One region of the Anaerocolumna chitinilytica genome, then DNA from elsewhere that is predicted to be linked to it. Evidence: riboswitches for the same ligand, from Rfam matches in the RefSeq annotation. Region 1 holds a riboswitch; each other region holds the start of a gene.
What was found. A riboswitch is a leader RNA that binds a small molecule or an ion and turns the genes downstream of it on or off. The one in region 1 is predicted to bind cyclic di-GMP.
Positions count from the first base shown of each region.

Region 2: it holds a riboswitch for cyclic di-GMP, as region 1 does, so the genes downstream of both, bsdcttw_RS22130 (transglutaminase-like domain-containing protein) here and bsdcttw_RS01455 (methyl-accepting chemotaxis protein) in region 1, are expected to answer to the same signal.
Region 3: it holds a riboswitch for cyclic di-GMP, as region 1 does, so the genes downstream of both, bsdcttw_RS14830 (sensor domain-containing diguanylate cyclase) here and bsdcttw_RS01455 (methyl-accepting chemotaxis protein) in region 1, are expected to answer to the same signal.
Region 4: it holds a riboswitch for cyclic di-GMP, as region 1 does, so the genes downstream of both, bsdcttw_RS15970 (3-oxoacyl-[acyl-carrier-protein] synthase III C-terminal domain-containing protein) here and bsdcttw_RS01455 (methyl-accepting chemotaxis protein) in region 1, are expected to answer to the same signal.

Region 1 is NZ_AP023368.1:323,071-326,879, reverse strand. It holds gene ahpC (alkyl hydroperoxide reductase subunit C) at 1-199, opposite strand, end outside; gene bsdcttw_RS01460 (hypothetical protein) at 582-968, opposite strand; gene bsdcttw_RS01455 (methyl-accepting chemotaxis protein) at 1,038-2,288, opposite strand; cyclic di-GMP riboswitch class I at 2,374-2,456, opposite strand; gene bsdcttw_RS01450 (SDR family NAD(P)-dependent oxidoreductase) at 2,619-3,356, opposite strand; gene bsdcttw_RS01445 (thiamine pyrophosphate-binding protein) at 3,388-3,809, opposite strand, start outside.
Region 2 is NZ_AP023368.1:5,059,417-5,063,225, forward strand. It holds gene rplC (50S ribosomal protein L3) at 1-422, opposite strand, end outside; gene rpsJ (30S ribosomal protein S10) at 604-921, opposite strand; gene bsdcttw_RS22130 (transglutaminase-like domain-containing protein) at 1,418-2,224, opposite strand; cyclic di-GMP riboswitch class I at 2,238-2,324, opposite strand; gene bsdcttw_RS22135 (SpaA isopeptide-forming pilin-related protein) at 2,626-3,809, opposite strand, start outside.
Region 3 is NZ_AP023368.1:3,391,123-3,394,931, reverse strand. It holds gene bsdcttw_RS14845 (response regulator transcription factor) at 1-705, shown strand, start outside; gene bsdcttw_RS14840 (carbohydrate-binding protein) at 721-1,512, shown strand; gene bsdcttw_RS14835 (DUF2318 domain-containing protein) at 1,652-2,173, shown strand; cyclic di-GMP riboswitch class I at 2,325-2,410, shown strand; gene bsdcttw_RS14830 (sensor domain-containing diguanylate cyclase) at 2,555-3,809, shown strand, end outside.
Region 4 is NZ_AP023368.1:3,658,505-3,662,313, forward strand. It holds gene hydF ([FeFe] hydrogenase H-cluster maturation GTPase HydF) at 1-493, opposite strand, end outside; gene bsdcttw_RS15970 (3-oxoacyl-[acyl-carrier-protein] synthase III C-terminal domain-containing protein) at 690-1,655, opposite strand; cyclic di-GMP riboswitch class I at 1,819-1,901, opposite strand; gene bsdcttw_RS15975 (endolytic transglycosylase MltG) at 2,068-2,613, opposite strand; gene bsdcttw_RS15980 (DUF6115 domain-containing protein) at 2,697-3,350, opposite strand; gene bsdcttw_RS15985 (hypothetical protein) at 3,482-3,793, opposite strand.

The DNA of each region.
Region 1 (3,809 bases):
CTGCTCCCAGCTTCTGAAAGGTCTCATAGTTGTTCTGTAGATCCTCCAACTCTGTAGGGCATACAAAGGTAAAGTCCGCAGGATAAAAGCAGATAATACTCCACTTTCCCTTAAAATCAGCTTCTGTTACCTCTAGAAATTTTCCGTTACGAAATGCCTGTGCTTTAAATGGTTTTACTTCTTTTCCTACTAATGACATAGATGTTACCTCCTAATAATTTTATTTGTATTATAAGTTTTCATATTATTTAATTGATACCAGTAATCATTACTGTTATTATAATATAAAATTCTATCCTTATTGTCAAGAGGTATTTCTATTTTTTCCAACATTATGCAACTGAAAAAATGGGACTGCTGCTTTCGTATTTGAAATCGTAAAGCGACAGCTTGAACAAGATTTAAGATCATTGGGATTTACCACACCACTCACTAAAAAAGCAGAGAAGTCATTATCCAACCAGGTGAGAACGTGTCTCTGTCAGATAATAACTTCTCTGCTCTTTGCATAACTAAATATGATAAACTTCACGAATGCGAAAAGGGTGCCGCAAAATTTAGTGCGACAGCCCTTAATTATCTTAGTAACCTTTTGATTTTAACCAGGTCATTGCTTCATCTTCATTTAAAAAGGCCTGCTGAGGGAACTTGGATGATATAGCTCTGTTAATCTGCATTTTAACAATTGCGCTGTCTACGATAATAGCTCCGTACTGCAGATTATTATCTGCCAGCCATTCGGTGTGCTTAGCCATAACATCACCCAAATCTGACATTTTATATTTCCTTAAGTCGCTGACGATTACCCATGGTTGTTTGTTGATTGCAGGACCAATCTTATTCTCAAACTGGCTGTGATACTCTGCATAGTCTTCTTTAGTCCAGAGACCTACAGGTGTCTCATAAACTATTTTTTTGTCTGCATCATAGTTTATGGAGTACAGACCCTTTGGATGTGTTATTAACATAACAATTTTTCCTCCTAAAGTAAAATTTATTTTGAAATGGAGTAGACCTCCAAGACAAGCGGGTTCTGATTACTTTGCGTCGAATTCTTCAAGTTTTTGTTTCAATACCTGTGCTATGCTATACATCTCATTCGAGCATTCAGCAACCAATTGTATAAGGTTGTTCTGCTCTTCCACGGAGGAAGATGCTTCCTCTGTTCCTGCTGCTGTCTCTTCTGATATGCTTGCAATGGTAGCAATCATATCTTCCGCTTCTCTGGCATCTTCCGTCAGAGACTGGGTAGCTCCGGCTACCGCCTTTACTTTTACGCCAATGGAGAACACTTTTTCCGAAATATCTGTGATTGAATTCACTGTATGTTCAAAAGCTTTTTCCTGCTCTTGAGAAAGAGTATTCGCTTTTTTGATCTGCATAACAGTATTTTCAATGCCCTGTTGGACATCGTTGATAATCTCTGTAATCTGCTTACCGGATTCAGCTGATTGCTCCGCCAGCTTACGGATCTCCTCAGAAACAACCGCAAATCCTCTTCCGTGTTCACCTGCTCTTGCCGCTTCAATTGCCGCATTTAATGCAAGCAGATTGGTCTGCTGGGCTACTCCCTTTATAACCTCTAAGATCTTACCGATTTCTTTGGATTTATCCATTAAATCTGTAATGGCAACACCCATATTCTCAGTAATGACTTTGTTCTCAGCCATCTTTCCTTCCTGAAAACGGATAGATTCTTTTACATCTGTTATAGCCTCAATAGCCTCATCGGATACCTTGTCCGAAATTGCCATGTCATCACCGATACAGATTATCATCTCGGTAATATTATTTATTCTGGTGCTTCCCTTTTCCGTGGATTCTGCCTGCTGGGTTGCCCCTTCTGCCAATTGGGATATGGAAAGAGTTACTCTGTTTGAAATATCACTCATCTCACCGGAGGAGCGTTTCAATTCATCAGAAGAAAAGGTAATGATATCTACGGATTCCTTCACATGCTGAATAAATTCATGAATGTTCTTCTCTGTATTTGTTTTTGGCTTATCTTCGCTGTAATCAGAATTAGCTTCTGTTACTGCAGCCTTCTGCAACATGTTTCTTAGTATAAGTGTCAGGCAAAGAGCAGCAAGTCCCAGTAACACAACGACTAATACCAGCATAAAGCCAAGAAATCCACCCTTTGAAACATGTCCTTCACCACTGCTTTTTAATAAGGACTGCACTCTTAAAAACGCTCCTGCTGTTAAAAGAAGAAAGCTGCCAAACATTACAGCAAGAGTAGAAACTAAAATCCTCCTTAATGTACCCTTTTCATTATAACTCTCCACACTCAAGACCTCCTAATGTAATAATCTCTGTCTTTTATTGCATAAAAATAGCCAAATGCAGTCTCCCACAGATGGCTACATTAACTACAGCAACCCGACAATCATAGCATGCGCCTTAGACTCGCGGCTTTGCGTCCTTATCTTTTAATAAGTTTGCTTTTTAAAGTTAGCTTTAATACGTAATAAAAAGGTGTCATGGTTTGAGTTTTTTTCTGTTATTATAACCCACCATGTCGATTTATATAATATGATTATACCTAAAACTTGCTCTAAAGTCAAATTTTATATAACTAAAATTTACATAAGTGTGAAATATTTCTAGCAGATGCTCTATAAAGCCAATCCACCGTCTATTACGATAGTCTGTCCTACAATATACCTTGAAATATCCTGGCACAGGAAATATGCTAATTCAGCTACTTCTTCCGCATCGCAGAAACGCTTTGCAGGTATTTGCTGTTTATAGGCCTCTGCTGCATCTCCCAGGCTGTCCAGCATATCGGTGATAATAATTCCGGGTGCAATGGCATTGACATTAATATTATTTCCGATTAACTCTGTACCCAGAACCTTTGTAAATGCAGAAATACCTGCCTTGGTTGCAGTATAACCATAGGAAGCAGGCAGCATCTTAACTGCAGCGAGGGAGCTGATGTTAACAATTTTTCCATGGTTCTGTTTAATCATATAAGGAGCTACCAACTGGCATAAATTAAACATACCCGTTAAATTGGTATTCACCACATCATTCCAATCCTTCTGGCTCATATCAGTAATCGTGTTATAGCGAACAATTCCTGCATTGTTAACGAGAATATCTATTTTGCCGAATTTTTCAATGGTGAAAGCTACCATTGCTTCCAATTCATCTCTTTTAGCGATATCGCACTGATAAATATAGGCTTTTCTTCCAAGGCTTTCAATTTCCTTTTGTACCTTAAGAGCTGATTCTTCGCTGCTTACATAATTTACAATAACATCGGCACCTTCTTTTGCCAGTTTAAGTGCTATTGCCTTTCCGATTCCTCTGGATGCGCCTGTTACTAATGCTGTTTTACCTGTTAACATATGATTCCTCCTTATACTATTGGTATTTTAATTAATCATGCTTTTGTAATGCCTTAAGCCTGTCTCCGTTTGGAGCCCCTTCACTGCCGTCCGTTATAATTTCAATAACAGCAGGACCGTCCAGATTCTTTAAGAACTCCGGTAACTCTTTTATCTGGCTGTTTTCTCTTAATTCCATTGCTTTTATCCCACAGGCTCCAAGCATATTGGCTATGCTTATTCTCTCCTGCTTAAAACCTTTCACTACCCTTTCAAAAAGGAACTGATGACCATGCTCAACAAACCCTAGCATGGCATTATTGATAATAAAGTAGACAATGGGTAATCCGTATTCGTTGGCAGTAAGAACTTCCATACCATTCATAAAGAAATCCCCGTCACCTGCAAATACTGCAACACATCTCTTAGGATATGCCACCTGTACTCCTACGGCACCGCCGATTGCTGAACCCA
Region 2 (3,809 bases), 890 kb from region 1:
CTGTGGAATTTGGAACCATGAGCCATAGGTCCTCTGGACTGTCCGTATCTCTTGATTGCACCTTGGAATCCCTTACCCTTTGATTTAGCAGTAGCATCAACTCTTTCACCTTCTGTAAAGATGTCAGCTTTGATTTCTTGTCCTACTGTGTAATCAGCAGCATTATCAAACTTGAACTCTTTAAGATATTTTTTGTTTGCAACACCTGCTTTTGCAAAGTGTCCTTTTCTTGGTTTGTTAACCAATACTTCACGGATATCTCCGAAACCTACCTGAACGGCAGCGTATCCGTCGTTTTCAACTGTTTTAACCTGTGTTACAACGCAAGGTCCTGCCTGTAATACAGTTACCGGAATCAAGCTTCCGTTCTCGTTGAAAATCTGAGTCATTCCGACTTTTGTCGTTAAAATTGCTCTTTTCATTACTTGCACCTCCTGTTTAATCTACAGCGGATTGCGCCATGTGCTTTGCAGTACTCCGTTACACTTCGCACTTCAACACTACGCGTAATCATCCTAGATGGTCTACCTTGGTGCAGGTTCCTTGTGAACCTTACCCTATATATAAACCCTAAAGGATTTTGTCTTTGCTTGTTTTCGATGATTACTTTGTCTTCATCTTGATGTCGATGTACACACCGGCAGGCATTTCTAATCTGGATAATGAATCTACCGTTTTTTGTGTAGGTGTGATGATATCGATTAATCTCTTGTGAGTTCTCTGCTCGAACTGCTCTCTGGAATCCTTGTATTTGTGTACCGCTCTAAGAATTGTAACTACTTCCTTCTTAGTAGGTAGGGGTACAGGTCCGCTCACCTTTGATCCTGTCTTTTTTACAGTCTCGATGATTTTTGCAGCTGACTGATCGATTAACTGATGGTCATACGCTTTCAATGTAATCCTCATTACTTGACTTGCCATAAAAAAAGTCGCCTCCTTTTCGCACTTAATAGCAGTACGACAAGCGGTGACTGTACACTGGGCCGTGTGTGTCCCGTCTTTAAAGCCTAATTAAGACTCTCCGTTTTCCACATAAGAAAACATAGGGTTACCCACACTTATCTGCTCGAAATAATCTTTTGCAGAATCTTTATTTGTACAGTGACTTGTCGCCAGTTTCATAACTTGACATTCGCTCCACGGAAAACCTACATTATATGTAGCAACCTCTCGCTTCTACGCTATCAATGTCACAGCAGTACTAATTATACTATAGTAAAATCAATAATGCAAGCAGTTTTTTATCTTTTTTTTATTTTTAATTACATCATTTTTTTACAATAAATTTTTATCATTATGTGTAATAAATATATTTTATAGCAAAAAAATATCAGCATAGGGATTATATCCTCGTATACTGATATTTCTTCTTTCTATAATAAAATATAAAAAAAGGAAGGCAGATTATTCATTTTGTTTAATATTGCTTTTCTATACTATAGTGTGATACTTTCTTCGCCATTTTATCCATATTAACCGTTTTCAAAGCCGCATCGATTGTAGTGTCAATCGTAATCCATTTTTTTGTATCTTTCATATAAACCTGATTCCATGCATGATATTCAGTCACATCCGTTGATGTTCCCATCAGTACTTTCGTCGGTATTCCAACACTTCTGAGCATTGCTGCAAAAAGTACCGCGTAATCGTAGCAGATTCCTTCTTTCGCTGTATATACATCGTCAATAGCCGGTACATAACCGTTTTGCACTGTCTCTGCCTTTTCGTAGTCATACTTTATATTCTTTACAATATAGGAATAAATTGCAGCAACTTTTTCAGTATCCGTAACAGCGTTTTGTGTCAAAGCTTTCGCTTTCTTTATGGATGCCATATCTGAATTCCAATTAACGATTTCATTGCTTTGTAAAAATACTGTTTTACCGTTGTCATCGTTGTAATTTATAGTTTCTGCTGCAACCTGACGATATTTGTTTCCTTCAATATTTTCCAGAACTTCAATCTTATAGTCACCATTTCCCAACTGAAGAGGTACTCTGACTTCCCCTGACAAATCATATATATACTTAGAACTGTCTTTCGTGATTCTCACCAGTGATGTTGTTTCATTGTTATAATCAACAATAATAATGCCGTTCTTTATTTCGCTCTTGTCTATGACTGCTGCATCCGCTGCATAAGTCATTTCAGGTATATATACACTTTCGGATAGCAAAATCACTGCTACTATAAATAGCAGGCCTTTCTTTAAAAAATTATACACAAAAAACTCCCCTTTCGGTAACTGGCTGCCAATTTATAAAAATAAATAAGGCCCTATAGCTTTGCGTCATCAGCTTTCGCTGATTTTGCCTTTATCGGTGGAAAGCACCGGATTTATATGTAGACTATTTCCTAATATTTATGCCATTATTATATCATAGCCTTTACTTCTTGAATACAGTTATTTCTACAAAATTCTCGCTTTTATTTTGGTGTAATTTTGTTCAATGTTATATATTGTCTTTCAACTGCGATGTTTTTTATATATTTGTCTGAATAATAGACATTCAGATAATATTAAAAAACTGCAAGTCCAGTTATTAATGGATTTTATCCACCCTAATAATGAACTTGCAGTCTCTGTTACTTATTTAAATAATAATCTTCCTTAACTATCCGGCACTAACTTCTGGTTTTTTTCTTTCTGCTGAATATCATTATAATACCACCGGTTATACCACCTATCATAGCTGGCAGTAAACCTAACGGAACAGTTTCACCAGTCTTTGGTATCTTTACATCCTCTGCCGTGTCATTCGGCTTCGGTTTCACATTTCCGAGAGGGATTTTATCCACATCAATTTCAACCACAACTTCTTCCTTGCTTCCATCGGGATGTTTTACAATGATAGAGAATTTATCTTTACCGGTATAGCCGCTATCCGGTGTGTACGTCCATTTGCCCTTATCATCTACTTTAACCGTTCCGTTACTTGGTTTTTCTCCCACCTCGGTTTTACTTCCATCTGGAACAGGCACCGTACCGCCTTTTGGTGTATCCTCTTTCGTGGCCTCAGTGATTGGCTCTGGTGTAGGCGTAGGCTTATTCGTTGGTTCCGGTCCCTTAGACGGAGTCGGTGTTGGCTCTGCAGTTGGTGTTGGTGTAGGACTGGGCGTTACACTGGGTTCCGGTGATGGATTCGGTGACGGAATGTATAGAGCATTCCCTATTTCAACAGTAAATATTTTTTGAGAGTTATCAGTAATAACTGTTTTCGGCAAACTCATTATTAGGTACCCTGTAGGTGCCTTTGTTTCAGTTATCACATAACTGCCGAAAGTTAATCCTGATAAAACTGCAGTACCATCAGCTCCCGTCTTAAGTGTTTTGGTCGTTCCATCAGGAGCCTTTACTGTGAATTCTGCTCCTTCCAGTAATTTAGTTGTATTTCCTGCATCTACCTTTTTAATTACTAAGGTTCTTAAAAGGTCATTTTCTACTGTAATCGGAATCTGGATGGGTGATCCCACTTTAATTTCTATTCCAATCTGACTGTCAGAAAGTGTGATATATCCTTCCGGTGCTTTTGTTTCAATCAGTTTATACTTACCTAACAATAGATTTGGGATAACAGCAACTCCGGATTCATCTGTCATAATCTTATCTGCTACCTTTATTCCATCCTTCCATAACTGAAATTCCGCATCCTTTAATACAACAGAGGTATCATCCTTATCGACCTTAATAATCTTTATTGAACGGTATACTTCATTTCCAATAGAAGGTAATATCGTATCATAATCCGTATCATAAGTGATCTCTACAGGCGTCACAGGATTATCCGGTAGTTTATAGCCAGCAGGTG
Region 3 (3,809 bases), 2.6 Mb from region 1:
GCTATGGTTAATTATATTCGAAAAAATACAACTGTTTTTACCAGAATTGATTCTGTCAGCAATGGACAGGAGGCATTGGATTTAATTTACCGAAATCGGCCGGATGTTATGCTTTTGGATGTTCAGATGCCGGTGAAAACCGGTATTGAGGTCATGGAGGAATCCAGGGTGGCAGGAATCTGTCCGGAGACTATTATTCTATCCGGATATGATACATTTTCCTATGCCCAGCAGGCAATTCGACTGGGGGCCAGAGATTATTTATTAAAGCCCTGCAAAGCAATAGAGATTCTTACCAAGCTGGAAAGTTTTGCAGTACAAAAAATAAAAAAGAATACGGCTTTAGAGTCAGAAAAAAATTACCAGGTTAAAATGGCAAAAAAATACATCAAGGAACATCTGACAGAGGAGTTAAGCCTTGCATTGGTAGCTGAGAGAGTCGGTTTGTCTATGGCATATCTTTCAACTTTATTTACCCAGAACCTGGGCTGTGGTTTTGTTGATTATCTGAATCAGGAGAGAATAAACAGAGCCTGTGCCTATATGCACGACGGGAAAATGAAAGTCTATGAAATAGCCTTTAAGGTAGGATTTCATGATGATAAATATTTCTCCAGAGTGTTTAAAAAGGTAACCGGAATGAGTCCTTCGGTGTATCGGCAAAATATCGGTATTTATGAAGAGGAGAGTATGATTACCTTTTAGGAAGAGGAGAATTACATGATTAAGATTGCATTATATAATAAAGAAGATGAATGCTTCATGGAGCAAGAAGATAATGAACACATTCATCATTTGTTATTTCACAAGTATAAGGATGGAGATCGTATTGTTATTGATACGGATAACCCCCAATTTCTTAGCGTAAAGCTGGATGCTAGTATTGAAAAGGCGGATGTTTATAGTATTGGCGGAAGATTTGAATTCCCGATTCCTTTTGGCGAAGATAGAATGCCATATCCTGCAGGGGCATTTGAAGGAGAATATCATATTCTGGATATTTCAGTGCAACCGTCTGAGTTATGGAAGGAAGAGAGGGATATCAGCACAAATCCCTTGGATGTGCGTTATGAATCTACGGTATTTCCTCATTGCAAAGCAAGTGTAGAAACAAGGGATGAATCTATCTTTGCCGCAAGGAATACCATTGATGGTCTGAAAGAAACCTGCGGACATGGTGTATGGCCCTTTACCTCATGGGGAGATAACGAGGACCCGGATGCTGAAATTCAGATTGATTTTGGCCGTCTTGTTGTAATGAATAAGCTGATAATAAATCTAAGGTCAGATTTTCCCCATGATAATTACTGGAAGCAGCTTGATGTTATTTTTGGAAATGGCTGTACAATGACACTGCAATTAAATAAGACAGGCAGGGATCAGATATATGATTTGAACGGAATGATTGCAGAAAGTGTGAAATTGTGCAAACTTATAAAAGATGAGAAGGATCCTTCCCCATTTCCTGCTTTGACACATTGGCGGGTACTTGGTAAAGAATATCTCAAATAAAGCCATGGCTTTAAAGGGACTGTAATGATAGTCCCTTTTTTATTTCTCTCTCCATACAATCTGCATATTCCACTGATAAAATAAAAGCATTATTTTAAATACCATAAAAGTAAAAATAATAAAAAAGGGGTATCAATGAATGACGAACAAACAGAATAAAAAATCAAATACGACGAGATACTTAATTCTTACAATCTCTGTTCTCGCAATACTGGCAATTGCCTTTGGCTTCAATAGCTTTGGAAAACCAGCCGGAAGCGGAGGAGATTCGGATAAATTAAGGGCAGCTAAAGTAACAGACAGTGATATTGTTATACCGGTTAAGGACATTACGGAAACAGCTAAGTTCTTTCCTGCAAAGATTGACGGTACTGAATTGGAAGTGCTGGCGGTAAAAGCTCCGGATGGTACAATTAGGACAGCCTTTAATACCTGCCAGGTCTGCTATTCTTCCGGAAAAGGCTATTACAAGCAAGAGGGAGACGAGCTGGTGTGCCAGAACTGCGGAAATCATTTCTCAATGGATCAGGTAGAAGTTGTAAAAGGCGGCTGTAATCCGGTTCCGATTACCGATGAATATAAAACAGCAGATGACACTTCGATTACAATCAGCAAAGATTATCTAACCGAAGCTACGGTGATTTTTCAAAATTGGAAATAAATTGTACAAAATGAGGGAGGTTTTTATTAAGCCTCCTTCTTTTTTATTTCCGTTATGTAACGGAAAATGAAGGTAAGTCAGGTGAAATATGTAATATTATGGTACATGATTTGAATTGCAAAATTCCACGAATTATAGTACAATGGACCTATGTTTATAGGGGCAAACTCATTGAAAGATGAGGACGCAAAGCTTAGGGTCTAAATCTGTATGCAGATATGACAGCCAGTTGCACGAAATAGGATATATTTCAGTCTAAGCTCGATTTTAAGAACGAGCTTTTTTTGTGTGTATCCTTCTATTTCGTATTGTGAAAGAAACAGATTTGGGTATTAGGTAAGCAGTAGTTTATCAAACAAATCTGGAAGGGTGATGAGGAATATGCAAGAAAATAAAACCGATTATATTCTGAAAAAAGGAATTCCCAGATTAAATAACACCATAGGAATTTCTCTTGGCTTGGCTGCATTGACAGGTGTTTTATTGATTTTCAATCTGGTAATTAATAATGATCAATCTCTATATGAAGTGGTAAAAACAGATGGAGGAGTGGTATTGATTCTTATTCTGTTGCTTTTTTTGACTGTAAGTTTTGTTTCCAGTATAATCTGTAATCATCAGGTTAGAAAAGCTACCGCTGAATTGTCCTATATTACCAAAAGTGTTCATACAGGATTCCTTAATATTTTGCTGGAACCAGGATATCAGGTCACGTATGCTAATCCAAAGTTTTATGAGATTTTTGGTTATAAAAGGTATGAGTTTGAAACAGAATATGATAATTGTTTTTTATCCTTTGTTTGTGATGAGGATCAGGAGAAAATAAAAGTGCTGAAAGAGCAGTTTGTAAACGGCTCCTATCGGCAGATAGAAGTTAAAATGATTACCCGGAGCGGTGATATTATTAATGTACTTTTGGATGGCAATTTTACCTTAACCCGCGAAGGTGAAAAGGCCTTTTCTGCGGTTTTATTAAACATTACTAATTTTAAAGAAATGCAGAATAAGCTTTCCCTGGAGGAGGAAAGATATCGAATTGCTGCCGAGATATCCAATGATATTCTTTTTGAATATAAGGTTGACAAAGATGTTATGAAATTTGCGGACAAATATACGGAAGTTTATGGACGAACACCTGTAATTGAAGATTTTTCAGTGGTAGAGCTGTACAATAAGAATATGGTTCATCCGGAGGACTGCCAGGACCTCAAACTTTTTGCAAGAACTCTTAAAAGCGGAAAAGAAATGATGGAAGCGGAGTTTCGTATAAAAAATGCAAATAATGAGTATGTCTGGTGTCATATCAGGGGAAAGACTATCTATGATGAGAATAAGGAACCAATCAGTGTCATTGGTAAAGTGGTAAATATTGACCTGCATAAAAAGGAACTGCAAAAACTGGAATATAAGGCTAAGAGAGATTTGCTGACAGGTGTGTATAATAAAGTTACAACAAAAGAAATTATTGATGAATACTTAAAACGCAATCGAAATTCCAAGCATATTTTAATGATGATAGATATTGACGATTTTAAACATGTCAATGATAATTACGGACATTTAACCGGGGACAATATATTAGTATATATTATGGACAAAATTAAAAGTATTTTCTTCGGAGAGATTATCGGTCGTA
Region 4 (3,809 bases), 2.3 Mb from region 1:
CTAAAATTGCAATTTTTTCTTTCAATGCTTCTATATTTTTTCCTGTAATAGCGCTAACATAAATTTCATTTGACTTATCGGGAGACGCTTCCTCTGTTAATAAATCCACTTTATTATACACAATAAGATATGGAATATTTTTTTCTCCGAAAAGTGTAATTAATTCTTCATCCGAATTGCTAATTCCGGTAGTTGCATCTACTATAAGAATTGCAACATCCGTTTTATTTAATACCTGCCTGGTCTTTCTGACTCTAAGTTCTCCTAAGGAACCTTCGTCATCAATTCCTGGAGTGTCGATTATCATCACAGGACCCATTGGTAGCAACTCCATTGCTTTATATACAGGATCTGTAGTAGTACCTTTGAATTCAGACACCACTGATAGTTCCTGCCCGGTGATTTTATTTACAAGGCTTGATTTGCCTGCATTCCTCTTACCGAAAAACCCAATATGCACCCTGTCAGAGGAGGGTGTTTCATTTAATCCCATACTGCCATCTCCTTTGTGATTTTCATGAAAAGACATTTTTCCTGCCTTTTCATATATCTCCATGCGAACCTTATGGTATCACAAAAACCTTATCAAATCAAGCAGGAGTAGAGTTTACAAATAATAATAATAATAATAAGAAGAAGAAGAACCGGCTATAGAGGAAATATTCAAATCTTCTATAACCGGTTCTCAATTAAAATTTACAAAGTAATGTTATGGTCTGGGTACCGCTCCCGAATGCACATAGGATAAAATAATCACCACGCTTGATCTGCTGGTTCTCCCACATCTCGTAAAGAGCAATAAAGGGGCTGCTGGTTCCTGTATCACCATATATATCTCCAATATATGGGCTATTCACCGCATCTATATATAGTCTCTCCCGAATACGCTCAAGACCCTCTCGGTTATTCTGAGAAAAGCAGAACATATTAATATCATTTATTCCAAGGTTGTTGCGACTTAGTATCTCATAAATTGATTCCTCTGCAACATCCATGATATGTGCTTTCTTTCCTACAAAAGAGAACTTGAAGTCTGCTCCTTCTTTAATCATAAGCAGATTAGAAAAACCGCCGTAAGGGAAATGATATCCATCATTATCTTCTGTTCTTACAAGACTCAAAGAATCATATACTCCGCATTCATCTTCTGTTCTTTCAAGGATTACAGCACAGGCTGCATCTCCTAAGTTATTTTTATTCATATCTATATAATCACATCCAATTAAGAGTGCCCTCTTTATGTTTGAGCTTACCGACATATATTTTGATATTTGATCAAAGGCAAGAGTCATACCACAGCCATTGGAATTAACATCGTAACAGATGCATTCTTTTTTACCGCCGATAGCATTATGGATTTTCACAGATGTTGCAGGTGTCACATATTCCGGCAATTGACTGGACAATACAATCATATCCATGTCAGCACCGGACAAATCGGTTTTAAAGAACAGTTCCTGTATTGCATCTAAAGAAAGCATAATTGTATTCTGCCAATTATACCTGATACTGCTGTATTTTTCACTTTTATCCACTATTTCTTCAACCACCACATTTCCTTGTGCCTTTTCAGAAATAATCTTTTTATTTTTGATATGGTCGGAAATATAGTATCCCTGACTTACTGCGATATCTCTGATCTTAATATGTATCATATAATCTCCCATGCATATGGCAATCTGCCTGTTGATTGTTTATTGTCTACAAGATATTGCTAACAATAGTGAAAATTACAATTGCACTGTTATCGTTATATCATTTACAAATTTTTCTATAAAAAGAAAAAGCTAGCCAAGAAAGCCATGGCTAGTCAATAAACCTGGTAACCCGGCTACCTTTGCATCTGCTTTAGGCCCGTGGCTTTGCGTCCCTGCCTTTCGACAGGTTTGCCTTTATCTTGCATTATTTTTTTGTTTCCGTACTATAGTAATAAATACCTATTACATATTATATTATATACATATTTCACTTTTTAGCAAGTATTATTTATATAATTTGTCATTCTTAGTCATTTTTTGTTGTTTTGATTTCATGAAATCCAAATTTCTTTCATCTGATATATACATTTTATTTGTCGATAATTAAATTCACAATATCTTTGTATGTCGTAAATGCCTTCAACTGAAACTTCCCTATTTTTATACTTTTTGTATAATTGTTAATCACCAAGTATTGACTGAAAGCAGCTGAGTCTTCAATAATTCCTTTTTCCTTTAAAAGCTTTGATACCTGTTCTGAAGTCATACCTTGGGTAATATTTATTTCGATGGCACCTGAGGCATTACTGGTATCCTTGGAATTCCCTTCCTTTGAGGTATCTTCAGAAGCCGGGGTCTTTGTAGAAGCAGGAGTATCTGTTGGTGTTGGGGTGTCCGTTGGTGCAGGAGTATCTGTTGGTGCAGGGGTAGTTGTAGGGGCCTCTGTAGGAGTCGTAAGTAAATCATTTAGTGACCCGTCTGCTGTCTTTTCTACCATTCCGAGTTCTGTAGCCCGCTCTTTGATTTGTGCATCGGTTAGTTTTTTATTTGGAAATATATGAAATGCAACAGACATAACAACAGCAGTAAAAAGTATTCCAACACCTATCCCTCTTATATAATATTTTAAGTTCATATAATCCTTTCGCTAATATCAGATTCTTATTTGATATTCCTTAAAAATATTGTTAAAAAAACGAAACCTTTTAATTGGATTTCTTACTGTTGTTTTTGTCTGTACAGGTCGACTACAAGCTTTACTTCACCCTGTCCGATTTCTAAAGTTCGTGAGATATCTACAATAGAAAATCCATTGGAGTACAGTTCCAATATTTTTTGATTGGAATTATTTCCTGCTTCAGGATTATCTGGGGCTTGTAATTCCCTCGCCGGTAAATCTCTTGCCCCAACAGTCTTCTCTGTCTTCTCTTCCTTCTTTTCCGTCCTGGCAGGCTGGTGAATATTTTCTTCCAATACTTTTTTCTGCCTGTCTGCATTTTTTAGGAATGTTTTGAGCTCTTCTTCCTTTTCACCAAGCATATTATAAAGAAATATCACTTCTTCATGATTGTGCTTAATCTTCTCTAATATTTGTTCTGAAAAGTCATGAACTGCTATGATTTTCTCATTGGAAAGCTGACTTAATTGATTCTCCAGTTTAAATAAATATCCCTCTGAAGTCTCCTGACAAGCCTCGTCAAATTTCTGTCTCAACTCCTTCGTAAGAAGTTCATTACTGACTTCGCCCACTGTTTGATTCAGGACAGTTGAAGGAATAAATCCATTGTTCTTATCGGTTTTATCCACCATAAAACAACTGATTATTATCGCTGCAAGTCCTGCTATAACAAGGATAATTGCTATCGCTTCCATACATAACCTCGTTTCTGAATATTAATCATACCTGAATATTAATTATTGATTCAATATTCTTAAATCGGCAATTAATTAATGCCGAGTTCCTATACAATCCTTCGGATTAAGTTAAGTTCTCTCTTATAGAATTATATCCTGATATCAATAGAACCTGGCTTCATCGTCCCTTTTTCATCCTTGGACTCTTCTTTTTGCTTTTTCTTTGAATTTGAACCGGAATAACTGTTATTCCCTTTTTCTTTTGCATCATAACGATATTCCTTGTTATCACCCTTTGTCATTTTGACTGTTTGCTGACTGTTATGTTTTACTTCATGGCTCAACTTGTCGTGGATCAGAATCTGGTCGTTCATGGGTTTCTGACTTTCCTGATGCTTATAGCTTGTAACCTCCTGGGACTTTGGTGCCATCGATGCAATTTCAATAGGCGTTATAGGCATATTACCCTCCATGTGA